DNA from 3 places in the Photorhabdus akhurstii genome. Region 2 is predicted to be linked to each of the others. Evidence: predicted binding sites of a transcription regulator. Region 2 holds the regulator's gene; each other region holds the start of a gene.

Evidence for each region. Region 2 encodes CRP, which controls carbon source genes, mostly activating them, when cyclic AMP is high. Its sites were predicted from a motif close to ATGTGANNNNNNTCACAT; they were not measured.
Region 1: a site for CRP is predicted at 6,830-6,847, ahead of gapA (glyceraldehyde-3-phosphate dehydrogenase). Genes of this name have one in related genera too.
Region 3: a site for CRP is predicted at 3,136-3,153, ahead of udp (uridine phosphorylase). Genes of this name have one in related genera too.

What each region holds. Positions count from the first base shown of each region.
Region 1 covers NZ_CP020335.1:2,940,645-2,951,834, reverse strand. Annotated here, with positions in the region: gene fadR (fatty acid metabolism transcriptional regulator FadR) at 1-621, shown strand, start outside; gene B0X70_RS12875 (D-amino acid dehydrogenase) at 1,131-2,441, shown strand; gene dadX (catabolic alanine racemase DadX) at 2,448-3,530, shown strand; gene B0X70_RS12865 (MipA/OmpV family protein) at 3,793-4,545, shown strand; gene B0X70_RS12860 (D-hexose-6-phosphate mutarotase) at 4,626-5,504, opposite strand; gene gapA (glyceraldehyde-3-phosphate dehydrogenase) at 5,630-6,625, opposite strand; gene msrB (peptide-methionine (R)-S-oxide reductase MsrB) at 7,093-7,503, shown strand; gene B0X70_RS12845 (YeaC family protein) at 7,586-7,855, shown strand; gene pncA (bifunctional nicotinamidase/pyrazinamidase) at 7,918-8,556, opposite strand; gene ansA (asparaginase) at 8,569-9,588, opposite strand; gene sppA (signal peptide peptidase SppA) at 9,714-11,190, opposite strand, start outside.
Region 2 covers NZ_CP020335.1:416,011-427,200, reverse strand. Annotated here, with positions in the region: gene B0X70_RS01830 (phosphoribulokinase) at 1-858, shown strand, start outside; gene B0X70_RS01825 (OsmC family protein) at 984-1,391, opposite strand; gene crp (cAMP-activated global transcriptional regulator CRP) at 1,710-2,342, shown strand; gene argD (bifunctional acetylornithine/succinyldiaminopimelate transaminase) at 2,392-3,603, opposite strand; gene B0X70_RS01810 (aminodeoxychorismate synthase component II) at 3,727-4,302, opposite strand; gene B0X70_RS01805 (YcgJ family protein) at 4,547-4,897, shown strand; gene ppiA (peptidylprolyl isomerase A) at 4,984-5,553, opposite strand; gene yihA (ribosome biogenesis GTP-binding protein YihA/YsxC) at 5,861-6,493, shown strand; gene spfP (small protein SpfP) at 6,575-6,622, opposite strand; gene B0X70_RS01790 (RCC1 domain-containing protein) at 7,528-8,829, shown strand; gene B0X70_RS01785 (RCC1 domain-containing protein) at 8,991-9,596, shown strand; gene polA (DNA polymerase I) at 9,687-11,190, opposite strand, start outside.
Region 3 covers NZ_CP020335.1:5,178,022-5,189,211, forward strand. Annotated here, with positions in the region: gene rmuC (DNA recombination protein RmuC) at 1-480, opposite strand, end outside; gene B0X70_RS22200 (DedA family protein) at 646-1,182, opposite strand; gene B0X70_RS22205 (tyrosine-protein phosphatase) at 1,377-2,159, opposite strand; gene udp (uridine phosphorylase) at 2,254-3,009, opposite strand; gene pcp (pyroglutamyl-peptidase I) at 3,842-4,498, shown strand; gene B0X70_RS22220 (intradiol ring-cleavage dioxygenase) at 4,743-5,576, opposite strand; gene metE (5-methyltetrahydropteroyltriglutamate--homocysteine S-methyltransferase) at 5,821-8,097, opposite strand; gene metR (HTH-type transcriptional regulator MetR) at 8,206-9,162, shown strand; gene B0X70_RS22235 (Na+/H+ antiporter) at 9,368-11,017, opposite strand.

The DNA of each region.
Region 1 (11,190 bases), 2.5 Mb from region 2:
TTATCTGAGTTAATTGGTGTAACAAGGACCACCCTGCGTGAAGTATTGCAGCGTTTGGCACGCGATGGTTGGTTAACTATTCAGCATGGCAAACCAACAAAAGTAAATAACTTTTGGGAAACATCGGGTCTTAATATCTTAGAGACTCTGGCCCGTCTTGATCACGATCGTGTTCCTGAGTTGATTGATAACCTACTGGCGGTGAGAACGAATATCGCGGCGATATTTATTCGCACGGCTTTTAGGCATAATCCGGGTAAGTCATTGGAAGTATTGGCAGAAAAAGAGAAAGTGGAAGATAGTTCGGAGTCATTTAGCTCGCTGGATTATGATATTTTCCGTGGTTTGGCTTTCGCTTCGGGCAACCCAATTTACGGCCTGATTATCAATGGGTTGAGAGGGCTATATACCCGTGTGGGGCGTTATTACTTCTCTAATCCTGAAGCGCGTAAATTGGCGCTGAATTTTTATCAGCAACTGGTGATATTATGCCGCGATAAATCCTACGATAAAGTCATGGAATGTGTTCGTAACTATGGTAAAGAGAGTGGCGTCATTTGGCACAGTATGCAAAGTACAATGCCTGGTGATTTATCTGAATTGTCGCTGATATCTCGTTAATATTCTTACTTAATCTCAGGCTTTATCCAATCTATTAGTTTCAAATCAAAATTATTTTGAGTTGGCCCGGTGCAGCATGCTCTGTACCGGGAGTTTTGTTTCTTTCTCACTCAATTTCAAGCCAATCGTTAATGTCTCTATTTTAGAATATTATTCTAAATATTGGGTTTTTATTTGAATTTTTATTTCGATTAATTGATGGTTATTGGTATCTTGTGGTTGTTTAATTGATTCGCTTTTTTTGCCGAAAAACTCAGAATAATGACTTGATATGAAATAATTAGCATGTGATTCATATTGTAATTATTATCTTAATTTTATGATTTTAATATTAATTTTTATAATTTGGTTATGTGTTAATCACAAATAAGACTGTTGCATAAATGTAATCTAATTGTGACCTAAATCATAAATGTAGATTATTGACGTGACCGATGATTGTTCTATATTGGTTTTTTATAAACAGCATATTATGCTTGCCTAAAATTTTAAATCATCCGAGGGCTATGATGAAAATCCTTGTTTTAGGTAGTGGTGTGATTGGTGTAACCAGTGCCTGGTATTTGGTACAGCAAGGTCATGAAGTCACTGTCATTGATCGCCAGGGAAGCGCTGCTGAGGAAACCAGTGCGGCTAATGCCGGGCAGATCTCGCCGGGATACGCGACCCCGTGGGGAGCGCCGGGCATTCCATTGAAAGCCATTAAATGGATGTTTCAACGCCATGCTCCGTTGGCTATTCGTCCTGATGGATCGCTGTTTCAGTTACGCTGGATGTGGCAGATGTTGCGTAATTGCGATGCCAGTCACTATGCGATAAATAAGAGCAGAATGGTGCGACTGGCAGAGTACAGCCGTGATTGTATCAAACAGTTGAGGGCAGATACCGGTATTCAATATGAAGGGCGTCAAAAGGGCACGCTTCAGTTATTCCGTACGAATAAACAGTTTGATAATGCCGTGAATGACATAGCTGTTCTTGAACAGGAAGGCGTTCCTTACAATTTATTAACGGCGGATAAACTGGCGACAGTAGAGCCAGCGTTAGCGCATGTCGCTCACAAGTTGGCGGGGGGCTTGCAATTACCGAACGACGAAACGGGTGATTGTCAGCTTTTTACCAAAGAGTTGGCGAAAATGGCAGAAGCGGCAGGGGTAACGTTTCTGTTTAATAAGCAGATCAAACAGTTATTGGTGGAAGGGCAGCGGATTACCGGCGTCCAATGCGAAGATGACGTTATGACAGCAGACAGCTATGTTGTCGCGATGGGTGCCTATTCCACTGAATTGCTGAAAGGTTTTGTCAAAATTCCCGTATATCCACTGAAAGGTTATTCATTAACGATGCCTGTTGTCGATGCAGAACGGGCTCCGGTATCTACTGCATTGGATGAAACATACAAAATTGCGATTACCCGGTTTGATAACCGTATTCGTGTGGGCGGAATGGCAGAAGTTGTAGGCTTCAATTTGGATCTGCTTAAAGCACGTTATGAAACATTAAAAATGGTGGTACAAGACCTTTATCCCGGCGGAGGCGATATTACTCAGACCCGTTTTTGGACGGGATTACGCCCAATGACGCCAGATGGCACCCCAATTGTTGGCCCGACTGAATATCACAATCTCTACCTAAATACAGGGCATGGTACATTGGGATGGACAATGGCATGTGGTTCCAGTCAATTACTGGCTGATATTATTTCGGGTAAAAAGCCCGCCATTGCGTCTGATGATTTATCAGTATTTCGTTATGTTAATGGTTTTAATACAAAATTGGCACCATTTAGCCACCAATTACACACTGAACTAAGAGGCTAATAGAATATGCCACGTCCGATTTCGGCAACGATTCATCTTGATGCATTGGGAAATAATCTGGCGATTATTCGTAATAAGGTCGGTAATAGTAAAATCTGGGCTGTTGTTAAAGCAAATGCTTATGGGCATGGTTTGAGTCGCATATGGCAATATCTCGATCAGGCTGATGGATTTGCTTTACTTGATTTTAATGAGGCGATTTTATTACGGGAGCAGGGTTGGCAGGGGCCAATTTTGCTATTGGAAGGATTTTTTAAACCTGAAGACTTGTCGATAATTGATGAATATCGGTTAATAACGGTAGTACATAGTCATTGGCAACTGAAAGCAATAGAGATGGCCAATTTAAGTAAGCCAATCGATATTTATCTCAAACTCAATAGCGGTATGAATCGATTGGGATTTCCTGCGGATCAATATAGAACGGTTTTATCATCGGCAAAGCGTATCCGGCAAATTGGGCAAATAACATTAATGTCACATTTTGCGAATGCGGATAAGGATAATAAGGAGATTAGCGTTGCTGAACAACTTAACGTTATTAATTCGGTCAGTCATGGATTGGATATTTCTCAATGTCTGGCTAATTCAGCCGCTTCTTTGTGGTATCCACAAACTCATCGAGATTGGGTACGTCCCGGGATTGTGCTGTATGGCGCCTCACCGAGTGGAAAGTGGAAAGATATTGCCGATATTGGGTTGAAAGCAGTGATGAGCCTGCAAAGTGAAATTATTGCCATTCAGGATCTCAAAGCAGGAGACAAAATTGGTTATGGTAGTGAATATACAGCACCGGGTCCTATGCGAGTAGGTACAGTTGCCTGTGGCTATGCTGATGGTTATCCCCGTCGTGTAATGACGGGGACGCCGATTATTGTCGATGGTGTTAGGACTCAAGTATTAGGCACAGTATCAATGGATATGTTGTCGGTGGATTTAACGCCTTGTCCGCAGGCTCAAATTGGTAGTCCTGTTGAATTATGGGGGCAAAATTTGCCGGTGGATGATGTGGCCGAGATTTCCGGGACGATTGGCTATGAATTATTGTGTGCATTGGCAAATCGGGTCCCGGTATCTCTATGTCGTTAAATGCTATGTCGTTAAATACCAGACAGAGTGTCAAATAGTAGTTAACGACGGGTATTATTACAGGAAATAAGTTACCGCTTTCGTCAAATTAATATATTTTTGTTTTGTACAATCTATCTATTCTCGCCAGCAAAATTGGATGGGCAGTAAACATATTGTGCTCTTTAAGAAAAATAGGACATTATTACTTGAAAATGAGGGAAATGATCTCTTACACTTGATATAGCTAATTGTATAATTGTTTTAAAGGAAATAGTTAATCATGATCAACAAAGCTAAAATTTTAGCCACAGTCGTCACTTTTTGCCTGTCTTCATCTTTAGCTTATGCAGGGCAGTGGTCAATTGGCGCTTCTGTTTTGGCTGAGGCATCACCTTATAAAGGTGTGAAGAATAAAGATAAAGTGTTGTTTGTTCCAATGGTTAATTATGAAAGTGACAATTTCTATTTTCATACTTTAGCCGCCGGGTACTATTTGTGGAATCAACCAAAAGATCAGTTATCTTTAGATGTCTATTACTATCCTCAAAGTTTCCGCCCAAAAGATAATGAAGATAAGCAGATGAAAAAGCTGGATCGTCGTGATGATACTATGATGGGCGGTTTTAGCTATCGTCATATTGAAGATTGGGGGACGTTGCGTAGCTCTTTTGCCGCGGATACGTTGAGTAAAAGTAAAGGTATAAGGATTGACCTGGCTTATTTGTACGAATTTAAAAGTGATGATTGGTCATTACAACCGGGATTAGGCGTGGTTTGGAATAGTAAAAAACAAAATCGTTATGAGTATGGTATCAAAGATAATGAATCGCGCCGTAGCGGACTAGAAAAATATACGCCAGATGATAGTTGGACTCCCTATGTGGAATTATCTGCCAATTATAAATTTAACCAGGAATGGTCTGCATTTATGATGGGACGTGTTGAGCGTTTACCAAGTGAAATTAAAGATAGTCCGATGGTTAATAAGTCATATTCAAGTATTGTTTGGACAGGTGTTACATATAGTTTTTAATTACTCACTGCGATAATATCGAATAGAGACTGAATTCACTAAATAGTATTCAGTCTTTTTGATTTAAATGAGAGAGATATTTACTGGTAATCTTTCCGGCAACGGATTAGAACCGAAATATGGGCTGGACTATCATCTTTAGAGATCAATGGTTTATTGATACGAGCTGTTTCTACACAAACCATATTCTTATAACCTTCATTGCACATATCTTTCATTCCGTTCGATAGTTGGGCGCCGGGATTCCAGCATACAACATCACTGTGATGATAATGGTGAATTTCAATGGTTCGTTTCAGCGATTTATCCCTTATCAGATTAAAATCTTCTGGCTCGGTATAAATATGATCGGTACGACCGTTGAAAATAAGATCCTCTGTTGTTGTGTATTGCTCTTTATCGGCAACCGTATCAATAAAATGTTTACCTAAGCCACTGACTGAAATTTGATTAATATCGCCAATATTCAGATAAGTGTGTAGGGCACAGGTTGCTTGATAATCACCATAGGTTTCCAGTTCCACTTCACAGGTTTCACACAGTTTGAACCGGGCAATCAAGGTAAAATCATAAGGCCACAATTTATGGGTATATTCATTGTCTCTCAGCGTAAAAGTGAGTATGACGCCATTTTCATGTTCATTATGTGCGCTAAATTCCCAGGGAAGAATTCTGGCAAACCCGTGACTTGGCGCTCTTGAGGAACCAAACCAAGGCCAACAAATAGGAATACCACCGCGGATAGCAGTACCTGCTGCAAATATGGTTTTCCTGCTTAACCACAACCCCGGTTCCTCACCACTGGGTTGCCAGGCGATGAGATGTGCCCCTTGCAGACTGATTGCGCCACGAACCTTAGGATGATCGACGACTATCAATGGGAAACCGTCTATATTTCGTTGACTAATCGCTGGAGAAATTTGTTCTGCGACCGGTAATGAAAAGATTCTGTCGTTCATCCGTATAACCTTGTGAATCAAAGTTGGGCGATGGCAAGGCCCAAGAATAACGCATGTTGTATACAGATTGAAACAAAAGAGCTGCCGGGGAAGGGCAGCTCTTTTCAGGCAAGGAGATTACTCAGTTATTTGGCGATGTGAGCAATCAGATCCAGAACTTTGTTAGAGTAACCGGTTTCGTTGTCATACCAAGAAACCAATTTCACAAAGTTGTCGTTCAGAGCGATACCTGCTTTGGCGTCAAATACAGAAGTCAGTTTTTCGCCATTGAAATCGTTGGATACGACGTCATCTTCGGTGTAACCCAGAACGCCTTTCAGTTCACCTTCCGCAGCATCTTTGATTGCATCACAGATTTGTTGATAAGTGGCTGGTTTTTCCAGACGCACAGTCAGGTCGACAACCGATACGTTAGGAGTAGGAACGCGGAAAGCCATGCCAGTCAGTTTACCGTTCAGTTCAGGGATAACTTTACCCACCGCTTTAGCCGCACCGGTAGATGATGGGATGATATTTTGAGCGGCGCCACGACCACCACGCCAATCTTTCGCAGAAGGACCGTCAACAGTTTTCTGAGTTGCCGTTGTTGCGTGAACAGTGGTCATCAGACCTTCAACAATGCCGAATTTATCATTGATAACTTTAGCCAGCGGGGCCAGACAGTTAGTGGTGCAGGAAGCATTAGAAACGATGTCTTGGCCTGCATAAGTTTTGTGGTTAACACCCATAACAAACATAGGCGTGTCATCTTTGGACGGGCCGGTCAGAACAACTTTTTTCGCACCAGCGGCAATGTGCTTACGGGCGGTTTCGTCAGTCAGGAAGATACCTGTTGCTTCTGCAACAACATCAACACCCACTTCATTCCATTTCAGGTTAGCTGGATCTCTTTCTGCTGTAACGCGGATAGTTTTGCCGTTAACAATCAGGTGGCCGTCTTTTACTTCAACAGTGCCGTTGAAGCGACCGTGAGTTGAATCGTATTTCAGCATGTAAGCCATGTATTCGGCGTCCAGCAAATCGTTGATTGCAACGATTTCGATGTCTGAGCGTTCTTGTGCGGCACGGAAAACAATACGGCCAATACGACCAAAACCGTTGATACCTACTTTGATAGTCATAGTGTTCCACCAGCTATTTTTTAGTGAATTAAAAATTATTACTAAAGTTACCAAAACCTTGCCAGCCGTCAAGCGGAATCGTGTCAATAGCTGAAAAACATTAGCTTTGAGTTCACCATTTAGACGCTTGCCATAGGGTACTGGCAATCGAGCCGCCCATCATTATCAAGGCGTAGACAGATATTGAAAGTTAATTAGTTAGATATGCGAGTCACATCACAAATAGTAGGATTACCCGTTATCTTTCAAGTTGCCTCTTTGTTGGCCGCGCTCACTCACCCCGGTCACATAGCTCGCTATGCTCCCGGGGATTCGCTCCCTTGCCGTCGCGATTCATCTTGAAATCCATAGGGTATAGACAGATTCAGTTAACCACTTAAAATAAATTCCACTGATGTGATGTTAATTTTTTGTTATTATTAATCAATTTTATTGAGAACATGAGTCTTATTATTAAGGTGGTCGTTATGGCTAAGAATCCTGATGTTTCCCTTTGTAAAGAACTTACTGATATTCAGCGTCATGTAACCCAGAATGCCGGGACAGAGCCGCCATTCTCAGGGAAATTGCTGCATAATAAGAAAAGTGGCATGTATCATTGTTTATGTTGCGAGCAGCTGTTATTTATGTCCGATACTAAATTTGATTCTGGTTGTGGCTGGCCGAGTTTTTACCAGCCTGTTACTCATGATGCGGTGAAGTATCTTGATGATAATAGTCACAATATGCACCGTATTGAGGTACGTTGCGGTCATTGCAACGCTCATTTGGGGCATGTGTTCCCTGATGGCCCGCAACCGACAGGAGAACGTTTTTGCATCAACTCGGCTGCATTAAGCTTTACTGATGAAAATACAGGCGAAAAAACAGTAGGTTAATCGTTTTTATGATTGCGGACATAATCTTAATTTACGCAAAAAATCGTTTCAGCTAATTCTGGAAAATAATGAGGAAATATCAATGGAACTGGATGATCTGTTATCTGTAATGACACCAGAAATATATCAACGCTTGGTTCAGGCGGTAGAACTGGGTAAATGGCAGGATGGCGTGCCTCTAACGGTAGAGCAGAAAGAGCATAGTTTGCAAATGATTATGCTATGGCAATCAAGGCATAACCATGATCCGCAACATATGACGATCGGCACTGACGGTCAGTTGGTGATGAAGAGTAAACAAGAACTGAAAGCGATCTTTCAGTCTGAAATGGTGGCGACATTCAAGCCATAATCTTTGGCAAGTAGGTGATGAAAAGGCTGAGTGTGTAAACTCAGCCTGGCCTTGGATTGATATCAGAGGAGAGCGTTTTCTAGTTGATCAAGTTCTATCAATATAGCGCCTTTCTCTTTTATCTCTTTGAATGCTGATTGGCTATCATTTGGGCTGAGGTTAACCCCCCGGCAACCATCAGTAATGACCCAAGTCTCATAACCTAATGCCAGCGCATCCAGCACAGTAAACTTCACGCAATAATCAGTCGCGATACCGATAACAAACAGACGTTCAATTTGCTGTGTTTGCAACCAGTCATCAAGCCGGGTTTTACTCAGATGACCGTTGTCAAAGAAAGCACTGTAGCTATCGATCTGTGGATTTTCACCTTTATGGAAAATTTCGAGAATGGCTTGCTTGTTTAGCTGTGGATGGAAATCAGCGCCAGGCTGACCCTGAACACAGTGTACCGGCCACCATACTTGTGGAATACCGTTTAATATACCGATATCACCGATCTGTTGCCCGGAATTTACTGCGAAGCTCATATGTTCAGCCGGATGCCAGTCTTGAGTGGCAATAATGCTGATATTGTGTTTCAGACAAATATCAATTGCCTGATTTGCCGCAACAATGACTTGTTCACTCTCTTCTACGGCTAAAGCGCCGCCGGTACAGAAGTCGTTCTGTAGATCAATAAGTAATAGGGCTGTTTTCATCTTTTTCCTTGATTATTTATCAGGATAACTTAATTCACCACGTAAATTTTGTTGCATTAAATAACGAATTTTTTCATTGCTATAGGGTTGACTGAGTAAATAGTGCAACTTGGTTAAAGTTGCTTCAAAAGTCATATCGTAGCCGCTGATTACCCCTGCTTCCGCCAGAGCATGGCCCGTTGCATAACCTTCCATATTTACTCGGCCAGAAATGCATTGAGTCAAATTAACAACCACGATCCCTCTCTCTGTTGCCTGTTTTAGCTCTTTCAGCAGTTCAGGGCGCTGAGGTGCGTTTCCGACGCCATACGAGCGCAGGATGAGAGCCTTAACCGGCTGCATTAAAATATTATTCACAACCTGACTGGAAAGGCCAGGGTAAATGGTGATGACGCCAATTGGCTGAGGGGTAATCCGATGAGTAATAAACTCACCATGACTGGCAGGGGCAGAGCAAGCATTGAAAGTTTTGATGTTAATACCGGCTTCCATTAATGGAGAACAGTTTGGCGAGGCAAAAGCATCGAAACCGTCGGCATGTGCTTTGACGGTTCGATTCCCACGAAACAGTTTATTATTGAAAAACAGGCTGACCTCGTTAACCGGGTAATTAGCGGCAAGGTAAAGCGCGTTCAATAAGTTTGTCTGCCCATCAGAGCGCAGCGCTTCCAGTGGGATTTGCGACCCTGTGACAATGACTGGCTTACTCAGATTCTCAAACATAAAGGAGAGGGCCGATGCCGTAAATGCCATTGTATCCGTACCATGCAGGATCACGAACCCATCATAATCATGGTAATTTTCTCGGATATCATCAGCGATAAACTGCCAGTCTTCTGGGGTCATATCAGAAGAATCGATCAGTGGTTGATGTTCACGGATGGTGAATGTCGGCATTTCCGGTCGATGGAATTCGGGCATCTTTGTTAATTGACGCTGTAAATGCCCGGAAACGGGAATGTATCCCTGAGATGAGTGTTGCATCCCAATAGTTCCGCCAGTATAGACGACATAAATAGACTTCTTCTGCATGACTGTACCTCATAAAAAGATCAGCTGGATTATAGGAGTATTACAGAAGAAAAAAAGCCTGACAGGGATTTGTCAGGCTAAATTAATCGAGTTATTACCTGGAATCAGGCATTATTATGGGCTGTTTAGCGAATATCTCCGCAATTTAAACAGAATGCATAACGATTTTGTGGATCATTCAGATGGCGATAGAACTCACTTTGTTGTTTCACTTCCTGAGCCACCTGCGCCAGTGGAGCGGGGAGCCAAGCTTGAACCGCTTCCGGTACGATAACTTGCGCGGTTGTTGTCAACTGACTCATCAGCAACTCACTGAATGACATTTCAGGCTGCATCCAGTCAAGCTCTGGGTTATCCAATTTTGCCAATGCAGCCGCTTTAGTGACCGCATCATCGAAATCCCCTAATTGGTCGACCAATCCATTGGTTTTAGCATCATGACCAATCCACACATGCCCCTGAGCAATTTTATCGACTTCTTCACGTGTTTTATGGCGTGAATCAGCAACAATACCGATAAAGTTGTTATAGCCATTTTCGATATTAAGCTGCATCAGCTCTGAGAACTGTTTGCTGAGTCCTTTGGTAACAGAAATACCCGCGAGTGGCGTCGTGGAAACGCCGTCAGTATGGATACCAATATGTTCCAGACTGTTTTCATAAGTGGTGATGACACCGAAGATACCAATAGAACCCGTCAACGTACTTTGGTTTGCGATGATGTAATTAGATGGAGTAGAGATCCAGTAACCACCGGATGCCGCCATTCCCCCCATAGAAACCACCACAGGTTTATTCGCTGCACGTAGCGCGGCCAGTTCAGTGCGAATAACATCAGAAGCGCTCACACTGCCGCCAGGGCTGTTTACTCGCAGAATAACAGCTTTGATATTATCATCCAGGCGAGCTTGACGAATCTGAGCGGCGGTTGTGTCACCGCCAACCATACCTGGCGTCTGCTGCCCATCGACGATTGCGCCTTGTGCGACAATAACGGCGATATTGCCTTTAGATGATGATCTGCCTTCCACCAATTGCGGTGCATAATCGTAAATGCTGATAGCATTGAAGTGGCGGTTTTTTTCGTCCCAACCAAAGGCTTTTGTCATGTCGCTTTCAATGACATTGCGTGGCGCAACATAATCGACCAGCTTATGTTTAAGCGCATATTGCGCATTGTCTCCGCCAACAGCACGTAAGCCGGCAATCATCTCATCAGCGCCTGGGAATACTTGATCAACAGTGAGTTTGCGGTTGGTAGCGACAGTATTGAGATAGTTGTGCCACAGACCGTTGACCCAACGGCTATCAGCTTCGCGGGCATCGGGGGACATATCATCACGCATAACCGGTTCAACGGCTGATTTATACGTGCCGACGCGGAAAATATGCGCGGTGACTTTCAGTGAGTCCAGCAAGGATTTGTAATATAGGTTATTGGTTGAATAGCCATAAAGACCAACCGTTCCTTGTGGCGATAGATAGATTTTATCGGCAAAGGTAGACAGATAATACTGTGACTGATTATAACTGTCACTGATAGCATAAACGGGTTTACCGGAAGTTTTAAACTCATTAATTGCCTTACCGATATACTGCATG
Region 2 (11,190 bases):
CATCCGATTATTGCAATTACCGGCTCCAGCGGCGCCGGAACCACCACCACCAGTTTAGCGTTCCGTAAGATTTTCCAGCAACTTAACATCAGTGCGGCACAGATAGAGGGAGATAGTTTCCACCGCTACACTCGCCCTGAAATGGATGCCGCAATCCGTAAAGCCAAAGAACAAGGCAGGCATATCAGTTATTTTGGGCCGGAAGCCAATGATTTTGGCATGCTGGAAAAAACCATGATTGACTACGGTGAAACCGGTGAAGGCCGCCGTCGGAAGTACCTTCATACCTATGACGATGCCGTCCCTTACAACCAGCTCCCCGGTACATTTACGCCGTGGGAATCTTTACCCAAGCAGACAGATGTGCTGTTTTATGAAGGCTTGCACGGCGGCGTTGTCACACCGCAACATAACGTTGCCAGTCATGTTGATCTGCTAGTGGGAGTCGTGCCGATTGTCAACCTTGAATGGATACAGAAACTGATCCGCGATACCGGAGAACGAGGGCACTCGCAGGAAGCTGTGATGGATTCCGTCGTGCGTTCTATGGATGATTATATCAACTACATTACGCCACAATTCTCGCGAACACATATCAACTTTCAACGTGTCCCCACCGTTGATACATCCAATCCATTTTCAGCTAAAGCCATTCCATCATTGGATGAAAGTTTTATCGTCATCCGCTTCCGTGATCTGACTCAAATTGATTTCCCATACTTGTTAGCCATGTTACAAGGCTCATTCGTTTCAAGCATTAATACCATCGTGGTCCCCGGCGGAAAAATGGGATTAGCAATGGAGCTAATTATGACGCCATTGGTACAGCGACTGCTGGAAGGGGGAAAAATTAGTTAATCAGCGCCTGAGATAAATCGAGAAAATCCGGCACTTAAAATTTACATCTTATATTATTCAGTTAAAAAAACAGGTAACTGAGATATTAGTTACCTGTTGTTATTTTCCAACCAAGAAATAATTTTTCAATCTATATCTTTAATTTCAAAACTGTGGGTAATTTCAACCGATTTCCCCAACATCAATGAAACAGAGCAATATTTTTCCGCGGACAACATGACGGCGCGTTCCACCGCTTTATCTGCTAAATCCTTACCCGTAACAATAAAATGCAGATTAATATGAGTAAACAAGCGTGGCGCCTCTTCACGACGGCGGGAAGTTAATTTTACTTCACAATCTCTTATGTCGTACCTGCCTTTCTGCAAAATAGAAACTACATCAATCGTACTGCAACCACCGGCTGCCATTAATACCATTTCCATTGGGCTTGGCGCCTTATCGCCGGCATTACCATCCATCATGACCTGATGACCGGAAGATGACTCCCCCAAAAGAGACAATCCTTCAACCCATTTTACCCGCGCTTGCATAAATACCTCTTAAGTCGTTCTTTGCATCCAAGCCTACTCTTTCAGTATTAAACTGGCAATCTAATGAGCGGTTTATTATGCTGAAACAATACAAGACGAGACAGAAGCCTTTTCCTGTGTTAAAAACAGAAGCGGGCCAAGTATATAGGTTAAGATCAATACGTAAGACTCAAATTTCAGATAACCTATATAAAACCCTTATCTGTCGGTTTTTCAACAAACTAATATGTTAAGCTAGTGTCTTTATAAGCCAGCCTGACGAGAAACTTTTAGATTCTCGTGTTATTTAGGCAGCGATAACAACAGAGGATGAAACGAATGGTTCTCGGCAAGCCACAAACAGACCCGACTCTTGAATGGTTTTTGTCACACTGCCATATTCATAAATATCCATCTAAAAGTACGCTTATTCATCAAGGCGAAAAAGCAGAGACGCTTTACTACATCGTAAAAGGCTCTGTTGCGGTTTTGATTAAAGATGAAGAAGGCAAAGAGATGATCCTCTCCTATTTAAATCAGGGAGATTTCATTGGTGAACTTGGATTATTTGAAGAGGGGCAAGAGCGTACAGCCTGGGTACGGGCCAAAAGCGCCTGTGAAGTGGCTGAAATCTCCTATAAAAAATTCCGTCAACTGATTCAGGTAAACCCGGATATTTTGATGCGTTTATCTGCCCAAATGGCAAACCGTTTACAAACAACTTCTGAGAAAGTCGGTAATTTGGCTTTCTTGGATGTTACTGGCCGGATTGCCCAAACTTTATTGAATCTGGCGAAACAACCAGATGCAATGACCCACCCGGACGGAATGCAAATCAAAATCACGCGTCAGGAAATTGGTCAGATTGTTGGCTGTTCCCGTGAAACGGTTGGTCGTATTCTGAAAATGCTAGAAGATCAAAACTTGATCTCCGCACACGGTAAAACTATTGTCGTCTACGGTACACGTTAACGCTTGATTAATCAGCGCATAATCCTGCGCTGATTTTTCTTGTACTTAATTACACCATCTGATTAATTGCCTGTTCCAGCCGTTCCATGCCCTGAGCAATCTCTTCTTCACTGATAATCAACGAAGGCGTGAAACGCAATACATCACCACCCGCACTCAACAACATCAAACCATTGTCAGCCGCTAGTTGCAGAATATCTTTTGCTTTTCCCTGATACGGCGCTTTGAGTTCCGCGCCAATCAGCAGGCCCTTTCCTCGGATTTCACCAAATATCGAATATTTCTGATTGATATCATTCAGAAAATTCACTATCAAATTATGGCGTTTTTCAACTCCCTCCAGAACCGCTGGTGTATTGATAATATCAAAAACAACATTTGCAACCGCACAAGCCAACGGATTACCGCCATAAGTTGTACCGTGAGTTCCCGGCGTCATCGCCAAAGCAATATTCTCTGTCGTCAGCATAGCGCTGATAGGAAAGCCATTTCCCAATGCTTTTGCTGTGGTAATGATGTCCGGCGTAACATCATAATGCATATAAGAAAATAGTTTACCGGTACGTCCCATCCCACTTTGTACTTCATCAAACACCAACAATACCTGATGCTTATCGCAAAGCTCACGCAACCCACGAATAAATGCCGGTGCTGCCGGAGTAACTCCCCCTTCTCCCTGAACAGGCTCCAATACAACAGCACAAGTATGGTCATCTATGACGGCCTTAACTGCGTCTAAATCATTAAAAGGCACATGAATAATATCCGCGGGTTTTGGCCCAAAACCATCAGCATATTTTGGCTGACCACCCACAGAGACGGTAAATAAGGTGCGACCATGAAAACCCTGATGAAATGCGATAATTTTGGTTTTATAGGGGCTGTGACGAGTAATTGCATAGTGGCGAGCCAGTTTAAATGCCGCTTCATTCGCTTCCGCGCCTGAATTGGCAAAAAATACCCGTTCAGCAAAAGTAGCATCAATCAGTTTCCGCGCCAGAATCAAAGCCGGTTCATTGGTGAAAATATTACTGATATGCCAAAGTTTCTCCCCTTGCTGCTTCAAGACATCCACTAACGCAGGATGACAATGGCCCAAAGCCACAACAGCAATCCCACCCGCAAAATCAATATATTCTTTCCCTTGCTGATCCCATACACGGCTACCTTGCCCTCTCACCGGAATAAACTGCGCCGGTGAATAAATTGGCAACATAACTTGATCGTATGTGTTTCTATTTACTGCGGCATGCCCCTTCATTTTCCCACCCGTTTTTTATATATACACCATTCAGAAGTGAAATCATAATCACTGAATATGCATAAAAAATCAAAGATGGGCAAATGAAAAAGGTGGATAAATGAAGAAATTATCGATATCTGGTTAATATCTCAGAAAGTTGCTCAGTAACTGGTGACCTTGTTCACTGAGAATACTTTCAGGATGGAACTGTACCCCTTCCAACGGTAGAGTGCGATGACGAATGCCCATAATTTCATCGACATTGCCATTATGCTGGCTCCATGCGGTGACTTCAAATGAGGCCGGTAATGTCTCTGCGGCAATCACCAATGAATGGTAACGCGTCGCGGTTAATGGCCGGTTAAGACCTTTGAACACACCTTGCTGATTATGGTGAATAGCAGAAGTTTTTCCATGCATCACTTCCCTGGCTTTTACCACGCTGGCGCCAAACGCCTGCCCAATTGCCTGATGCCCAAGGCAAACACCAAGAATCGGCAATTTATCCGAAAAATGAGAAATCGCCGCCAGAGAAATTCCGGCTTCATTTGGGGTACAAGGGCCTGGGGAAATCACCAAATGAGTAGGCATCAACCTCTCAATATCTTCAAGTTGCAATTCATCATTGCGCTTAACTAAAACATCTGTACCCAATTCACAAAAATATTGATATAAGTTATATGTAAAAGAATCATAGTTATCTATTATTAGTAACATAGGAGTCTATCCTACTCATTTTTATCGCTGTATTTGTTGCCCTGCCACTCCTGCAATTTGTTTATCCTGCACAACATGGCTCCAGGTAAAACGGCCTCGCGACAACGGGGCGGCTATCATAGCACATCAATATTTGTAGCATAGTATAACAAAATAGATGGCTATTTTTTCCTCAATCAACCTACTCTCATACCCTACAAAACATAGGCTCTATTTTGATATTCAATAAGTAAAGGTAATTGTTATGAAGACAAAACTGATTATAGCATCTCTTTTTTTACTGTCCTTCTCCACGCTGGCTGTGACTAAAACTGCCAACATTTTCTTCCCGGAAAAAGGGGTGGTTTGTGATAAAAAAGGAAAATATTGCGCTGATCAACAAGGGGTATCGATAAAATTAACCGAAAGGTATTTAGGGAAAAAAGCCGCAGGACGCCTGAAAAAAGAGTTTGGTGATGGGCAATATATTGACTTTTCATCTTACACTTTAAGTAATGGGGTACATTGTGAGAGTAAAGAGAAAAAATGTTACAAAGACAGATATTATCCACAAACCGAAGTAAATAAAGAATTTACCCAAAAGATGTATGAATAACGGCGAAACTGGCCTTCATTTAATGCAGGCCAGTTTTTCAATCTGATGAGAGTTAACTAGAAACTACCACAATCAAGATAATAAAATTAAGGAATAATCTCCGCAGATAGAATAACGACAGGCTTAACCGGTACATTCTGATATGGACCAACGTTTCCCGTTTTGACTTGAGAGATTTTATCCACAACATCCATGCCTTTTACGACCTTACCAAATACTGCATAACCAAAGTCACGCTGACCGTGATCAAGGAAAGCATTATCCGCTACATTAATAAAGAATTGACTGGTCGCACTGTCTTTATCGGCGGTACGTGCCATAGAGATAGTTCCGCGTAAATTACGCAGTCCATTATCTGCCTCATTTTTAATAGCGGCTTTAGTCGCTTTCTGCTGCAAATCTTTGGTAAAACCGCCACCCTGCACCATAAATCCAGGGATTACCCGATGGAAGATTGTATTGTTGTAATAACCCTCATTGACGTATTCAATAAAGTTTTTCGTTGTAATTGGTGCTTTCTGGTCATTTAATTCCAGTTCAATATTACCCTCCGTTGTGGTCAGCTTCACATAGGTTTCTCCCACAGCCAAAGCCAGAGGCGCCATTGCGCTCAGAGAACATGCAGTTACAAGTGCTACTAAAATACGTTTAAACATTCTGGGTTCCTATATTATTAAGGTCAACAACACAAATTAAATCAATTCTAATAATCTCTTCAACATCGTGCTCAATATTTACCTACATTTACGCTATCAATCGACGGGGGCTTTAAAGAAAAATTTATCCTTTCAATAATAGGTTAGATTTTATTTCACAAACCGGATCACCATCGATAACAAAATAGTAAGCTTGGTTCAACCCATCAGAAATATGTCATTATTTTTAATCCTGTCAACCAACAGTGGCTATCGGTATAATCTCCTTTGCCATATATTCAGTGCATTTCTCAGGGAGATAATCATTTTGACCATCAAAAACCACAACTATCATATGACCCGTTTTATCACGAGTGCGCCTGATATTCGCCATCTGCCTCAAGATATGGGCATTGAAGTCGCGTTTGCCGGTCGCTCAAATGCAGGTAAATCTAGCGCTCTGAATGCTCTGACAAAACAGAAAAGCCTCGCCCGTACCAGTAAAACCCCTGGCCGAACTCAACTCATCAATCTATTCGAAGTAGAAGAAGGTATTCGCTTGGTTGACTTACCGGGTTATGGCTATGCCGAAGTGCCGGAAGAGATGAAACGCAAATGGCAAAAAGCATTGGGTGAATATCTGCAAAAACGCGAATGTCTGATCGGACTGGTCGTACTAATGGATATCCGTCACCCATTGAAAGATCTTGATCAGCAGATGATCCAATGGGCAGTTGCAATGCAGGTACCGGTTATGGTGTTGTTGACTAAAGCCGACAAATTGGCGTCTGGCGCCCGTAAAAGTCAACTGAATAAAGTTCGTGACGCCCTACTGGCGCTTAATGGGGATATTCAAGTGGAATATTTCTCGACCCCGAAAAAAATCGGTATCGATAAACTACAACAGAAATTGGATATATGGTTCAGCCAGAAAGCCGTTCAAGTTGAAAACCATAGTTAATCCATCCTTTCTTTATACACTTACGTGTTAAATTCAGTTGAAAAAAATGCCCCAGTCAAAATTGACTGGGGCAGCTAATATTCAGCTAAATCCGATTACGTGAAGTAAAAGGTCTGAAAGATAGAACATCTTACCTCTGTACCCTACGCCAATAACTCTACCCTATTTTATTTCTTAGAAAAAGCCTTTTTGTAATTTATTTTCAGAAATTACCTCGATTCAGCCGGTAATTTTGTTCATTTTGACGCCATTAAATGTAGTTTAATTACATATTTATGCGATCTGGATCTAATATGCATTACATGGACAACAAATCAGTACTAATGAGTATAAAAAATATTACATTAGTTATGTTGACTTTACAGCAATACATGAACTTAAAACCGCCAAGTAACCTTTTCACATTACACTTATCTACCCTTTCATTCTGCAATTACCCAGCTACAAGATATCGGTCAAAGAAGGAGAAACCATAAGAGCCAAAACCAGGATTGAAATTGGATCACATAGAACCACAGATATTCCGAGATAATATCAGGGTAAAAACATGTGAGGATGACTCAAAAGAAGAAATTTATATGATTTATCTGATCCTTAGTTGCCATGCAAAAAAGTCATTATTAACGATGAATTCGAAACTTATGCGTAGGGAGGAAAGATGATTTATATAAGTATTATTTAAATGAATAAACTAAAATAACGTTAAAACAAAAAAATCTAATTTAGAAACAATCGTTGTATCTCCCCAGTTAGAAAACTAGGGAAACACGAATAAACTGGATACAATTTGTTTTATTTCAAATACTTAAACAAATACCAAACATAATATCACAGCTCATGAGAGCTTTGTTTTGCAAAAATATATCAGCCATACAATCATCTGATAGCTTTTTCTTATTACACTTTTCCACATTAACAAATTAATATTACTTAATTAAAGTAGCAATATAACTTAGCCCACAAAGGGTAAGTTTCACTGTACAGACTCCCTGCGGGCAAAGGTAAATCCAATACAACCTTATCAGGAGAGCAATATGAACCAACATGATAACTCATCACCGAATACAAGTAATGATAATAGTTCTTCTTGGGGAGGATATACACTTGAAGATAATTGGGAAGCTTATTGGAAAAAATATTCATTCGACAGCAATAACAGAGTGATTGCATCTACTCTCTCAGCAACTGCCATGCTATTGAAAAATGGCAGAGTCATCGCCTGGGGGAATACAATGTTTGGCGGCTATATTCCGCCTGAAATTGCTCAACTACGGGATATCGTCAGCCTGAGTTCAACCCTTTATGCTTTCGCAGCGCTACGGACGGACCGTAGTGTGGTTGTTTGGGGATATATCAACCCAATTTCACCCGAAATTACCCAACTAAAAGATATCGTCAGCCTAAGTTCAACCCCTTTTTATTTCATAGCGCTACGAGCGGACCGCAGCATAGTTGCCTTGGTAAGTACAATTCCACCCGAAATTGCCCAACTAAAAGATATCGTCAGCCTGAGTTCAACAACTTCTGCTTTCGCAGCGCTACGGGCGAACCGTAGCGTAGTTGCCTGGGGAGATCTGAGTTCCGGTGGTAATCTCCCATCCGAAATTGCCCAACTACAGGATATTGTTAGCCTGAGTTCAACAGGACGGGGATTCACAGCTTTACGGGCAGACCGTAGCATGGTTGCCTGGGGAGATCTGGGTTATAGTGGTAATATCCCATCCGAAATTGCCCAACTAAAAGATATCGTCAGCTTAAGTGTAGCTCACTATACATTCGCGGTGCTGCGGGCGGACCGTAGCGTAGTTGCCTTGGGAAGTAGAATTCCACCCGAAATTGCTAAACTGAACGATATTGTCAGTCTGAGTACGACAAATCAAGCATTCGCGGCGCTACGGGCGGACCGTAGTGTGGTTGCCTGGGGACTTCCGGATCATAATGTCCGTATCCCACCCGATATTACCCAACTACAGGATATTGTCAGCTTGAGTACAACAGCAGATGCATTTACAGCTTTGCGGGCAAATCGTAGCATAGTTTGCTGGGAAGATTCGGGTAAGGATAATCGAGTTCAAATTCCATACGAGATTTCTCAACTAAAAGATATCATCAGCCTAAGTTCAACAGAGGGGGCATTTGCAGCACTGCGAGCAAACGGTAGTGTAGTCGCCTGGGGACACGGACAACATGGTGGTTATGTTCCCCCCGAGATCGCAAAATTAAAAGATATTGTCAGTCTGAATTCAACAGCCACTTCTTTTTCAGCTTTGCGGGTGGACGGCCGGAGAGTCGGCTGGGGCGGAGGAGATCTTTTAGAACATGGAGAATATAATTAGCTGGCTATTAGACATTATTTTTTCATCACAAATAAGAAAACCATTAATATCCCTAAACGAAAGCTGCACCTCAACTTAGCCCGTAAGGGTAAGCAGGTTTCACGGCAACAAACTCCCTATGGGCAAAGGTAAATCCGATACGACCTTATCAGGAGAGTAATATGAATCAACCTAATGATTTTTCACCAGATATAAATACTGACGATAGTTTTATAAAACAATACTGTAAATCTGCAAGATATAGTAATGAAAGTAACATTGATCATAATAATAGCTATATTGTCACCAATGAAAGAGTAACCGCCATGTTATTACAAAATGGCAGTGTAATCACTTGGGAAAGCCCCTTTTACTGGTGGGACGGTGACAATCATGGCAGCCTAATCCCCCCTGAGATTATTGCATTGCGAGATATCACCAGCTTGAGTGCAACTAACCGTGCATTCGCAGCTCTACGGGCAAACCATAGCGTAGTTGCCTGGGGAGATGAAAATTATGGTGGTCAGCTCCCACCTGAAATTGCCCAACTACAAGATATCGTCAACCTGAGTTCAACACGTGGAGCATTCGCAGCTCTGCGGGAAGATCGCAGTGTGGTTTCTTGGGGAGATCTTTATTTAGGCGGAAGAATGCCACCCGAAATTGCCAAATTGAAAGATATTATTAGCCTGAGTGCAACACAATTGGCATTTATAGCCATACGGGAAAATGGCAAGAGAGTAGCTTGGGGAGGCGGTGACACCAGAGCTCATGGTGACTATGATTAGCAGAGCTATTAAACATTGCTGTGTATTGTGAACAGTTCAAAAAAGACTGAGCCAAATACACAGCTCAGCCATCACTGTTAATTCAAAATATCAATGCGCTTGATCCCAATTGTCACCGATACCTACATCTACTTTCAGTGGAACATCAAGCACCATACTCTTCTCCATCAATTCACGAATTTTCTGTTCTGCATTTTCAAGTTCTGATTCATGGACTTCGAATACCAGCTCATCGTGAACCTGCATAATCATACGAACTTTCGGCGCTTCACTGACAATCCAGTCATCCACCGCAATCATCGCTTTTTTGATGATATCCGCCGCAGTTCCCTGCATCGGCGCGTTAATAGCTTCACGTTCTGCTGCCTTACGGCGCATGGCATTGCGAGATTTGATATCTGACAGATAAAGACGACGGCCATCCAGCGTTTCAACGTAACCCTGCTCTTCCGCTTGTTTACGAGTACGCTCCATATACGCCAATACCCCCGGATAGCGCTCAAAATAGAGATCCATATAGCGTTGAGCTTCACCGCGAGGAATACCCAACTGACGGGAAAGGCCAAATGCACTCATTCCATAGATCAAACCAAAGTTAATCGCTTTGGCACTACGGCGCTGCTCACTGGTTACTTGTTCCAGTGGCAAACCAAAGACTTCCGCCGCCGTTGCCCGGTGAATGTCTTGCCCCTCAGCAAAAGCCTTCAACAACCCTTGATCCTGAGATAAATGGGCCATTATCCGCAACTCAATCTGAGAATAGTCAGCGGCCATAATCCGGTAACTTTCAGGTGCCACAAATGCCTGACGAATGCGGCGGCCCTCTTCATTACGGACAGGAATATTTTGCAAATTAGGATCACGTGAAGAGAGACGCCCGGTTGCCGTTACCGCTTGGTGATAGGAAGTATGCACCCGTTTGGTCAGCGGATGGACCATCTGTGGTAATTTATCGGTGTAAGTGGATTTCAATTTTGCCAACCCACGATGCTCCAAAATCACTTTCGGCAACACATGATTATCCGCTAACTCTTCCAGCACTTCTTCATTCGTAGATGGAGCGCCGCCCGGCGTTTTCTTTACCACTGGCAATTGCAGTTTTTCAAACAATATCGCCTGTAACTGTTTTGGCGAAGCCAGATTGAAAACCTCACCTGCCAATTCATGTGCTTCTTTTTCCAACTCATCCAAACGGGCTGTGATCTCTTTTGAATGCTCAGCCAAAATATTCGCATCAATTAGCACACCTGTACGTTCCATACGGGAAAGCACCATGACCAGTGGCATTTCTGTTTTCAGAAATACCTTTTCTAGCGTCGGCGCTTTCTCCAATTGCGGCCACATAGCCTGATGCAGCAATAAAGTAACATCTGCATCTTCTGCGGCGTACATTGCGGCCTGTTCCACCGGGACCTGATTAAAAGTAAGCTGATTTTTACCTTTACCGGCAATCTCTTCAAAAGTCGTGGTCTTATGATTCAAATGACGTTCAGCCAAGCTATCCATATCATGCCGACCCATGCCTGCAACGCTATTAAGTACGTAAGATTCCAGCATGGTATCGTAAGCAATGCCTTGCAGTTCAATGCCGTAA
Region 3 (11,190 bases), 960 kb from region 2:
CAGTTGCTGTAAATTACGGATTTCATGTGCAAGAGTATGACGTTCACGGGCTTCCTGACCAAAACTCTCCTGTACCTGCCGATGAAGGCCATCAAGCTGTTCGCGAAATGGCGCTAAAAGCGTATTGAGACTCTGCCGATTTTGTTCATCAGTACGGCGACCCGTTTGTTCAAAAATACGGTTAGCCAAATTCTCAAATTGCGTATTCAAACGTAGTTCACTGTTGATCAGCAACCGCTGTTTCTCTTCAGCCGCAAAGCGACTCTCTTCCAAGCGTGTCGTCACTTCCCGCAGTTCAGATTCTTGCACGCTATTGACTTCTCTCTGAGCCCGCAATTCCTGGTTCAATTGTTCACATTCAACCCGCCAATAAGCGGATTGTTCAAGTTTCTCATTAGCAACGGCAAGCTGGCTATCCAATTTCCGTAACTCCAGCTCTTGCTGTTGAATACGTTGATGAACGGAGAACCAAACAAGAATACCACCGCCCAACAGGCCGCCAAGTGTACCTATCAACGTATATAACAACTGGATACCCACCGGTACTTCCTCTATCTAATGCTTAGACCAGATAAACTAAATTGTCACTGTATAGATGTCCAGAATGATTTATACAGATGGTTCAGTCTGCGAAGCCGCTCCCAATTAACTCACCCATTTCACTAACCATTGCAAACCAAACGCGCCTGGAGCTAATACGCCAAAAGACCAGATAAGTGCGGAACAGATATTCGCTATCTGGAAATAACGCAATGGCATGGCACAAATACCCGCGACCAATGGCACAATTGCCCGGAATGGCCCAAAGAATCGCCCGAAGAAAATGCTCCAGATACCCCAACGTTCAAAGAAATGGTGTACTCGTGTCAGTAATTGCGGTTTACGGGAAATCGGCCAAATTTTACCAACATCACCTTTAAAATGGGCGCCTACAATATAAGATACCCAATCGCCCAAAAAAGCCCCCGCTGCGGCTGCCAACCAAATTGGCCAGAAATTAAGGCCACTTTCACCTATTAATGCCCCCAATCCAAGCAATATTATCGTTGCAGGTAATAACAAGGAGAAAAAAGCCAGAGATTCACCAAAAGCGAGCAAGAAAACAATCGGCATGATCCAGGTATCATGAGCTTTAACAAAAGCGATCACCAGATCAACTATTTCATGAAGACTCAAATTCATATTCCTATACTGATTAATATACCCTATGGATTTCAAGATGCATCGCGACGGCAAGGGAATGAATCCCCGGAAGCATAGCGAACTATGTGACTGGGGTGAGCGAGCGCAGCCAACAAAGAGGCAACTTGAAAGATAACGGGTAATACCATATTCAATTTAACCACCGCTGCATTAACCAGAATTAAACCAACTTTTTATTCAAGGAAATAATCTTGTAATTTCTTACGAACAGCAAAATCAAGGCCAAGATCTTTCTCCAGCCATATATCTACACTGCCATAATGCTGATTAATACTGTTTAATGCCGTCATTAAAAACTCTTCTCTCACGGAATAAACATAAGCGAATTTATCAACCACATCGTCACTCATAGTTTTCGCATGCTCATTTAACAAATATTCACGATAAGGAGCCAGAGTAGAGTGAGTCACTAAATAATCCTCCATTACCGTATCCAAATCAGCCCCCAATGCAAATAATACTAGAGCAGAGCCTACACCGGTTCTGTCTTTACCCACCGCACAATGCTGGACGATTCCCCCTTTTTCCGGTTGTTGCAGTAACTTAACCAATGTCTTATAGGCCGAGTTTTTTAGAGGCAATAATTCATAAAGACGGAACATAAATGCCTGAGGATTAAATTGTTCCAACATCTCTGACGCTAATTTTTCCAAATTCGCATTCACTTCATCAGATAAGGGGTTGGCCGGAGCGTGATAATAATTAGCGCCATTCCATACCAAATCAGGCTTATCCTCTACTTCACTGATATCACGATAATCTATGATTTGAAAGAGATTTTTATTTGCCAGGAAAGATAGGTCTTTTTCTGTTAAGCGATCCAGAGAACCAGAACGGAAAAGTAAACCTGATTTGATTTTTCCACCATTCGCGACTTTTTTACCGCCTAAATCACGAAAATTAATCCCTCCATTGAGTGGAAGCACTGATGGATGCAATAAAGATGTTGTGATCATGATGACTCTTAATTAATTGTTAGGTGTTAAGACATTAACAGATTTCTCTTTAAAATAAGAGTGAGCCGGAATACTCCGGCCCAAAAAGTATGATTTACAACAAACGGCGAGCAGCTTCTACTACAATCCCTAATGCGTTACTTTCTGTTTTCTCAAGTAATTCAACATTAGGAATCTCCTGCTGAGTACGGTTAACAATAACACCGGCAACCATCCCCGCACGCAGTCCTTGGCTTGCACACATTGTTAATAAAGTTGCCGATTCCATTTCATAATTCATGACCCCCATCGCCTGCCATTCAGCCATTGAACCTTTGAAACGGCTCACAACACGGCCAGAATAGGTATCGTAACGTTCCTGACCAGGATAAAAAGTATCGGAAGAAGCCGTTACCCCCACATGTACCGTTGCACCTAAATCTTTTGCTGCTTCGTACAAAGCAGTCGTGCATTCAAAATCGGCAACCGCCGGGAATTCCATCGGAGCAAAATGCAGACTAGCACCATCCAAACGAACAGCCGCAGTAGTCACCAACACATCACCAACATTGATATTTTCCTGAATTGCACCTGTTGTGCCGATACGCAAAAAAGTACGCACACCCAATTGCGCTAATTCTTCAACAGCGATAGAAGTTGATGGGCCACCGATACCCGTAGAGCACACAATGACAGCTTTACCATCAATTTCTGCCCTCCATGACGTAAATTCACGTAAAGAAGCAAGATGAACTGGATTATCCATCAATCTTGCGATTTTTTCTACACGTTTCGGATCACCCGGAACAATAGCTAAAGTTGCGCCTTGTAGGTCGTTTTTGGTCAGACCTAAGTGAAATACATCAGACATATCAGACTCCTCAGCAAGAAGAATTTATAATGAAATTAGTTGGGATCTACTGTATTGAGCATTTAGACATCTTTTAGTGATAAATGTCACTTCAAAGTAATATAAAAAAGAAAAACATACATTATTTTGAGATGTAAATCACAAAATAGACATGAGATGGGTAAAAAACAGGGTGTTTTCTTCCACCCACAAACTAACTGGAATTAGGTTTGTATTATGGAAAAAACAATCCATTGTTTAGTTATTTTTATATATAAAACATGCTGAGAGAAATATATCACGGATTATCTCATTGAAATATTTTCTCCCTGAGAGTTAATAGAGGCTAATATCCATCCCATCAATAAAGAAAAAATTATCGTTTCACCACCCGGACATAAAAAAATACTTACAACAAACTATCAACTTAACCAAATATAAGTCACTGTCGTTATTAAAATATTCTCCTAACATTTATAAATCAACAACGCAATAATCTTGGATATTTTAAAAATAACTTTTTCTTATGATGAACATATTAAAAAATTAACTGTATTTTACTTCCATAACTAATAAACAATTTTCTTGCTTATTTACCAATATATTACAATTATATTTTCAACAAAAATAAAACAATTACCAAATATAAATATCACAGTTATCTTTTTATAGAATGCATATTGTTTATACCCTATGGATTTCAAGATGGATCGCGACGGCAAGGGAGCGAATCCCCGGGAGCATAGGTAACTATGTGACCGGGGTGAGTGAGTGCAGCCAACAAAGAGGCAGCTTGAAAGATGACGGGTATAGATATATTAGACTCTTTCTATCATAATTAAGGGCACTATCGATGACGACACAAAAAACAGTTTTAATTACAGGTTTCGAGCCTTTCGACAAAGAAACGATTAATCCATCCTGGGAAGCAGCCAAACAATTACAGGGACGAGAATTATGTGGAGCCCGCGTTGAAGCGCGTCAGCTTCCATGTGTGTTCGACGTCTCCCTAGCCTGTCTGTATGCTGCTATTGATGATGTACAGCCTAATCTGGTCATTGCCGTGGGACAGGCAGGCGGTAGACCAAATATTACCGTGGAACGCGTGGCAATTAATATCAATGACGCTAGTATTCCTGATAATCAAGGCAATCAACCTATCAATACCCCCATAGTCACAACAGGCCCTGCCGCCTACTTCGCCACGTTACCGATCAATGCGATAGTCAAGGGTTTGCGTGAAGCAGGAATCCCTGCCTCCATTTCACAAACCGCAGGCACTTTTGTTTGTAACCACGCCATGTACGGCTTGTTGCATCATTTAGCATGCTCCAATCCTGAAATACGCGGTGGATTTATCCATATTCCTTATCTGCCTGAACAAGCAGTTCGGTATTCAGGTGCTCCGAGCATGGCCCTAGAAACAGTTATAACCGCACTGGAAATTGCTATCGATGAAGCATTAAAAAACAGTGAAGATATCACCGTTAATGGAGGCGCAACTCATTAATTTGATATTCCGCTTGTGGGACTGAAAGTTTTCCTCTGAGAAAATGACAGGCACAGACAGTATGCTCTACTGATAATATCAATCAAACAGTAAAGATAATCCTCTCTGTGCCTGCACAATATCCGTATGCAAATATCAAGTACCTGATACTTTATTAAATTATTAATCAGCACACCATTTACATAGGTTATTTTATAATTTCGAATGTTATTACATTGAAATTTAGTTTATTCAATAAAACCGGTCATACCGTATGGGAATATAAATCATCTTTAGTTATGAAATTAGATATATTATCCAAGTCTATTGATAGAATTATTTCACCTAGTATCCCACGGTTAATATCAGATTCGTCTATTTTTGTTACTTTTATTTCTGAAAGATGACCATTCATATTTTTAAAATATGTATCCTCATTATTTTTAGTTCTGATTACCCTCCGTTTTGAATACAGATCATATTTATAAACCTCTGTATTGATCTCTTCTGGAAAATACATCTGACCAACAAAAGCAAAATGCTCTTTGTCAGTTACATTTGTGCTCAATTTTCTAATTCCAATATGAATATGAGTTGCTCTACCAGCATAAAACCCAGGATAAATAGTCGTAAAATGAACTATCCCATTTTTATCCGATGGTTGAGCTCCTCTTAGAAAACTTTTATCATCAGTTCTATTGGCAGAAGCTATTCCCGCAACGTTAGGTACTACATCGGGACTGATATAAGTCCAACCGGAATATTTCCCCCGACTATTACAATGCCAGATATCAACAAATAAATTATCAACGGGTTTACATGTTTTTTCATCCATGACAGTAATTTTCAATAAAAAAGGTATTCCTAATTCTGAATCAGTAATATCCCTTCTTACAATTTTGTCATTTCGGAAATATGGCCCTGATATCTGCTCTGGCGCAAGCGTACATATGCCTATTCCATGTTGTGATGATAATTTTGCTTCCGCACGAGCTAAACTCATCGGAGCAAGCGCAGCAGTCGCCGTAATAGCAGCGCTACTTTTCAAAAAATTTCTTCGAGAGCTACTTTTCTTACCTTGCAACTTATTAACATCCATATAATCCTCTCTTTAATTATTAAGTTTCTATTACAATGCTTCCATCTTGTTAATACCCGAGTTATTTTGTTAATAAAATGTACTTTTACAAATACCAATATGGCATATATAAGTTACTAAAAGTTTGGTAATAGAAAAGATCCCGGCTAAGCTCGCATCACTATGCACTACTGCAAGAAAAAAAGATTATTTTATGAAAAATGCCTATCACCAATTAAAGGTGACAGGCAAATTGTTGGATGAGTTATTTCACTGATTCACGAAGACGTTTCGCCGCTTGTACCATGTTTGCCAGTGACTGGCGAGTTTCAGTCCAACCTCGGGTTTTCAAACCACAATCCGGGTTAACCCACAAGCGTTCGACCGGAATACGATCAGCCGCTTTACGTAGCAGTGCTTCAATCCATTCAACACTAGGTACGTTAGGTGAATGAATGTCATAAACACCCGGCCCGATCTCATTCGGATAAGAGAAGTTTTCGAATGAATCCAACAACTCCATATCTGAACGGGAAGTTTCAATGGTAATCACGTCCGCATCTAATGCTGCGATGGAAGGCATGATGTCATTGAACTCGCAATAACACATATGAGTGTGAATCTGTGTGTCATCTTTAGCAATTGCAGCATTCAATTTAAATGCCTCTACTGCCCAATCAAGATAAGCCTGCCACTCTTCCCGGCGCAGTGGTAAACCTTCCCGCAATGCTGGCTCATCGATCTGGATGATACCAATACCCGCTTCTTGCAAATCGTCCACTTCATCACGCAGCGCCAATGCAATCTGCTTAGCAATCGTCTCGCGGCTGACATCCTCCCTTGGGAATGACCAGCAGAGAATTGTCACCGGACCGGTTAACATCCCTTTGACAGGTTTCTCCGTTAGTGATTGAGCATATTTAGCCCATTCTACCGTGATAGCTTCAGGACGGCTGACGTCGCCAATAATCACCGGTGGCTTAACACAACGGGAACCATAGCTCTGAACCCAACCATTTTGCGTAAAGACAAAACCGTCGAGGTGTTCACCGAAGTATTCCACCATGTCGTTACGTTCAGCTTCGCCATGAACCAATACATCTAACCCTAGACGTTCCTGTTCGTTAATTGCCTGCTTAATATGTTCACAGATATTGGTGCGATAGCTGGCGCCATCTACCCGGCCTTTTTTGAAATCCAAACGCAAACCACGAATTTCCGTCGTTTGTGGGAACGATCCAATGGTTGTTGTCGGCCACAATGGCAAGTTATAGCGCTGACGCTGTATTTCCGCACGCTGTGGGTATGGCTGATTACGCTCGCTGTCCTGTGGATTAATTGCCGCAAGGCGTTCAGTAACAGCCTGATTATTTACCCGTTTAGATTCACGACGGGCGCGGATTGGCGCACTGTAAGCATCCAATTCCGCTTGTTTACCGCCTTCTGGCTGATTCAATGCCGCAGCCAGCAAGGCTAACTCTTCACATTTCTGCAATGCGAACGCAAACCAGCTTTTCACCTCGGCATCAAGCGCAGTCTCATCATTCAGATCAATAGGACTGTGCAGAAGAGAACAGGAAGAACCAATCCACAATGTACGGCTATCTACCAATGGCTTAATCAACTGATGTTTAGCGGTTAAATCAGCACGCCATACATTACGACCATTAATCACACCAAGGGAAAGCACCCACTCTTTTGGCAATGACTCATTCAGTTGCGCGATATCATCTTGACCAGCAACCAGATCCACATGCAGCCCTTGTACCGGCAAGGATTTGATCGTTTCTAGATTGTGACCAACGCTATCGAAATAGGTAGTCAGCAATAATTTAACCTGTCCTTGAAGCGCCTGATAAGCAACCGGATAAGCGGCTAACCACTCTGCTGGCAGTTCCAGTACCAACGCAGGTTCATCAATCTGAACCCACTCGATACCACGTCTAGCTAACTCAGCTAATACTTGCTGATAAACAGGAAGAATATCTTTCAATAAAGAGAGACGATCAAATACCTGACCTTTCACTTTACCCAGCCACAGGTAAGTTACCGGCCCCAGTAAAACTGGTTTCACTTGATGACCCAGAGCCAACGCTTCATCTACTTCTTCTAATAACTGAGTCCAACTCAGTTTAAATTCCTGCCCTTGCTGAAATTCCGGCACGATATAGTGGTAGTTAGTATTAAACCATTTAGTCATTTCCGCGGCGGCGGCAGGTTCACCCGTCGGCGCACGACCGCGAGCAATACGGAACAGTGTATCTAGATCAATCGTGCCATCTGGATTCTGGTGACGCGGCGGCACATTACCGAGCAGTAAACTAGTGGTTAGAACATGATCATACCAAGCGAAATCACCAACCGGCACTAAATCAACACCAGCCTGCTTTTGTTGTTCCCAGTGACGGGCACGTAACTCTCGGCCAGTTTCCAATAATTCTTGCTGAGAAATTTTCCCTGCCCAATAGTTCTCCTGAGCCTTTTTGAGTTCTCTTTTCAAACCGATACGTGGAAAGCCAAGTGTGTGATTAATAATCGTCATTTCATTATCCCGTCATTTTTAGCCGTCTAGATGTTTACACATCCATAATCAACAGGTAAGGTATAAACCACAAGCGCAATTTATTCATTATCATCCTGAAGGTTTCTCATGATCGAAATAAAACATCTAAAAACACTACAATCATTGAGTCATTGCGGTTCATTAGCAGCGGCAGCCAATCATCTGCATCAAACACAATCCGCTTTGTCTCATCAGTTCAGCGATCTTGAACATCGCCTTGGCTTCCGGTTGTTCATCCGTAAAAGTCAACCGCTTCGCTTCACGCCACAGGGTGAAATTTTATTACGACTAGCAGAACAAGTGCTTCCTCTGGTTCAAAATGCACTCCGCGAATGTAAAGAGCCGGGCCAAACAAATCTACGTATCGCCATTGAATGCCATAGTTGTATTCAATGGCTGACACCGGCACTCAAGCATTTCCGAGAAACCTGGCCCCAAGTCAATGTGGATTTCAAATCCGGCGTTACTTTTGATCCACAGCCAGCATTACTGCAACGGGAATTGGATGTCGTTTTAACATCAGATATTCTCCCGGAGAGTCATTTGCACTACACACCGCTATTTGATTATGAGGTCAAACTGGTTGTCGCTCCGGATCACCCTCTGGCAAATAAATTGCACATTCAGCCAAAAGATTTAATTGATGAAACCTTGATGATCTACCCCGTTCAGCGTCAGCGATTCGATATCTGGCGGCGTTTCTTGCAACCTGCGGGGGTTGCCCCTACGTTGAAAAATGTGGATAACACGCTGTTACTGATCCAAATGGTCGCTGCCCGCATGGGAATCGCAGCCCTGCCACATTGGGTTGTTGAGACATTTGAAAGGCAAGGGTTAGTGGTAACTAAAACACTGGGAGAAGGTTTATGGAGCAGACTGTACGCTGCCGTTCGTGAAGGCGAGCAGTATCAGCCTGAAACTGACGCATTTATCCATTCCGCTCGTCAACACGCGATGGATAATCTGCCATTCGTAAAAGGAATTGCAAAATTAAACGTCGATGACCCCAGAACAACGCAGCAACCAAACTCCCTCCAATGGTAAATTTTACCAACCATTCCACCGGAACCAACGTATTATTCATTATTGCCAGGGGGTTCCGGTATCTATGATGCAAAAACTCATGCCACCAGCCAGACACGAGTAAACACCACAAATCAGCTATCAACCTGACAAGTGAGATATTCACCGATCAGGCTGAATAAAGTGATTCGCAAGATTGTCGTAACCACCAACAAACTACAAGATATCAGTGCTCTTTCTGTACCAGCAGAGCTTCCAGTAAATCCAAATCATGCAGTAAGGTTTGCAATGTCTCATTACTGATTTTTCTGGTTGCACGCAGATGATACAACTCACCACGCTCTGCCCTCAATGCGGTCAGACGAAAACGACGTTCCAAATCTTCCACTAGCAAGTTATGTTCTATCTCATCCTGCCCCACAGTACGGCGACGCAAATAACCAATTACCCTGGAAGCAACTTCAGTAATAACCTCAGCATCCAATTGCTCTTCGGGACTAGCAGAAAGACGCTCTTCCATCTTATTCATACTAACAATCGCCACTTCCGCCATCGCTGCCCGCGCCACTCGTACCTCACTGACATCTGCCTCTTTATCAGAAGCTTGAATGCCCCGTAACAGGAATGGCAAAGAGAGAACGCCAATTAACAACGAGAACAGAATGACTCCCGCAGCAATAAAGATAAGCTGATAACGGGCCGGGAATGGCGAACCATCCGCCAGAAACAGAGGTACAGACAGTGCGCCAGCAAGCGTGATTGCTCCACGAACTCCGGCAAAAGATGCCAGCCATAATTCACGAGTGGTATAAGTCGCAAAATTCAGTGGATTTTTTTTCATAAAAACTTTGCTGATATTCTTCATCAGCCATAACCAGCAGAAACGCAGCAGTAGAAGAGCGCCATAAATCACTGCGACCGCGGCGAACAGCATCCAGGTTTCAACGGTCGGATCAAGTTCTGCCTGTACAACGGAAGTTTGCCAGATCCCCGGCAATTGCAGGCCCAACATGATAAACACCAGGCCATTAAACACGAACGCCAACATTGACCAGACGCTATCAGCACGTAAACGCATCGCTAATGGCGCATTACGGATAACCCCTGATTTACTGATAGTCATACCTGCGGCAACCGCAGCCAAAATACCGGAAACGCCAATATGTTCCGCAATCAAATAAGAAGCAAACGGCAACAGCAACATGAAAACAATTTGGGTTGCTGGATCGCCACCGCTCCAACGATTCATTAAACGCAGGGATTTACTGTACAACCAAGTTACTGCAATACCGGATAACAAACCGCCAATAGCAACCTTGACGAATTCTATGGTCATGCCAGTAACAGAAAATGCCATCGTTCCCATTGCTATCGCTACAGCGAACTTTAAGGCTACCAGGCCGGAAGCATCGTTCATTAACGCTTCCCCTTCCATCACATTCATCATGCGCTTAGGCATGCGCCTTTTTCCGACAATGGATGATAAAGCCACCGCATCTGTTGGCGATAGCACAGCAGCAAGAGCAAAAGCAGCAATTAACGGAATGCCTGGCATCAGCCAATAAATCAGATAACCAATACCGACAACAGTAACCAGCACTAATACCAGCATCAGTATGAAAATTTCCCGTCCGTACTGGAAAAACTCTCTGGTTGGCATTTTCCAGCCATCAACGAATAACAAAGGAGGAATTAGCAGAACGAGGAATAGCTCAGGATTAAAAGTAACATGTAAGCCAAAGTGTGGCCAAGCCAGCAATGCTCCCATTGCAATCTGCATTAACGGCAGAGGTATGCGGAACGGAATCACTTTAGTCAGAACACCAGAAACTGAAACCACCAAAATCAAGATCAGAATAGTAAAGAATATTTCCATGTTGCCCTTACAATTTACCTAAGAACCGTTGGTATACAGATTGAAACTCTCTTTCTTCCCGTTAACACAAAAACAGTGAGAATAAATCTTAAGACTAAAATAACTGAATCAATCGAAAAAGGTAGATACACACGGAGCCGTATCCGAAAGAATTGCAGGAATATTGTAAACTA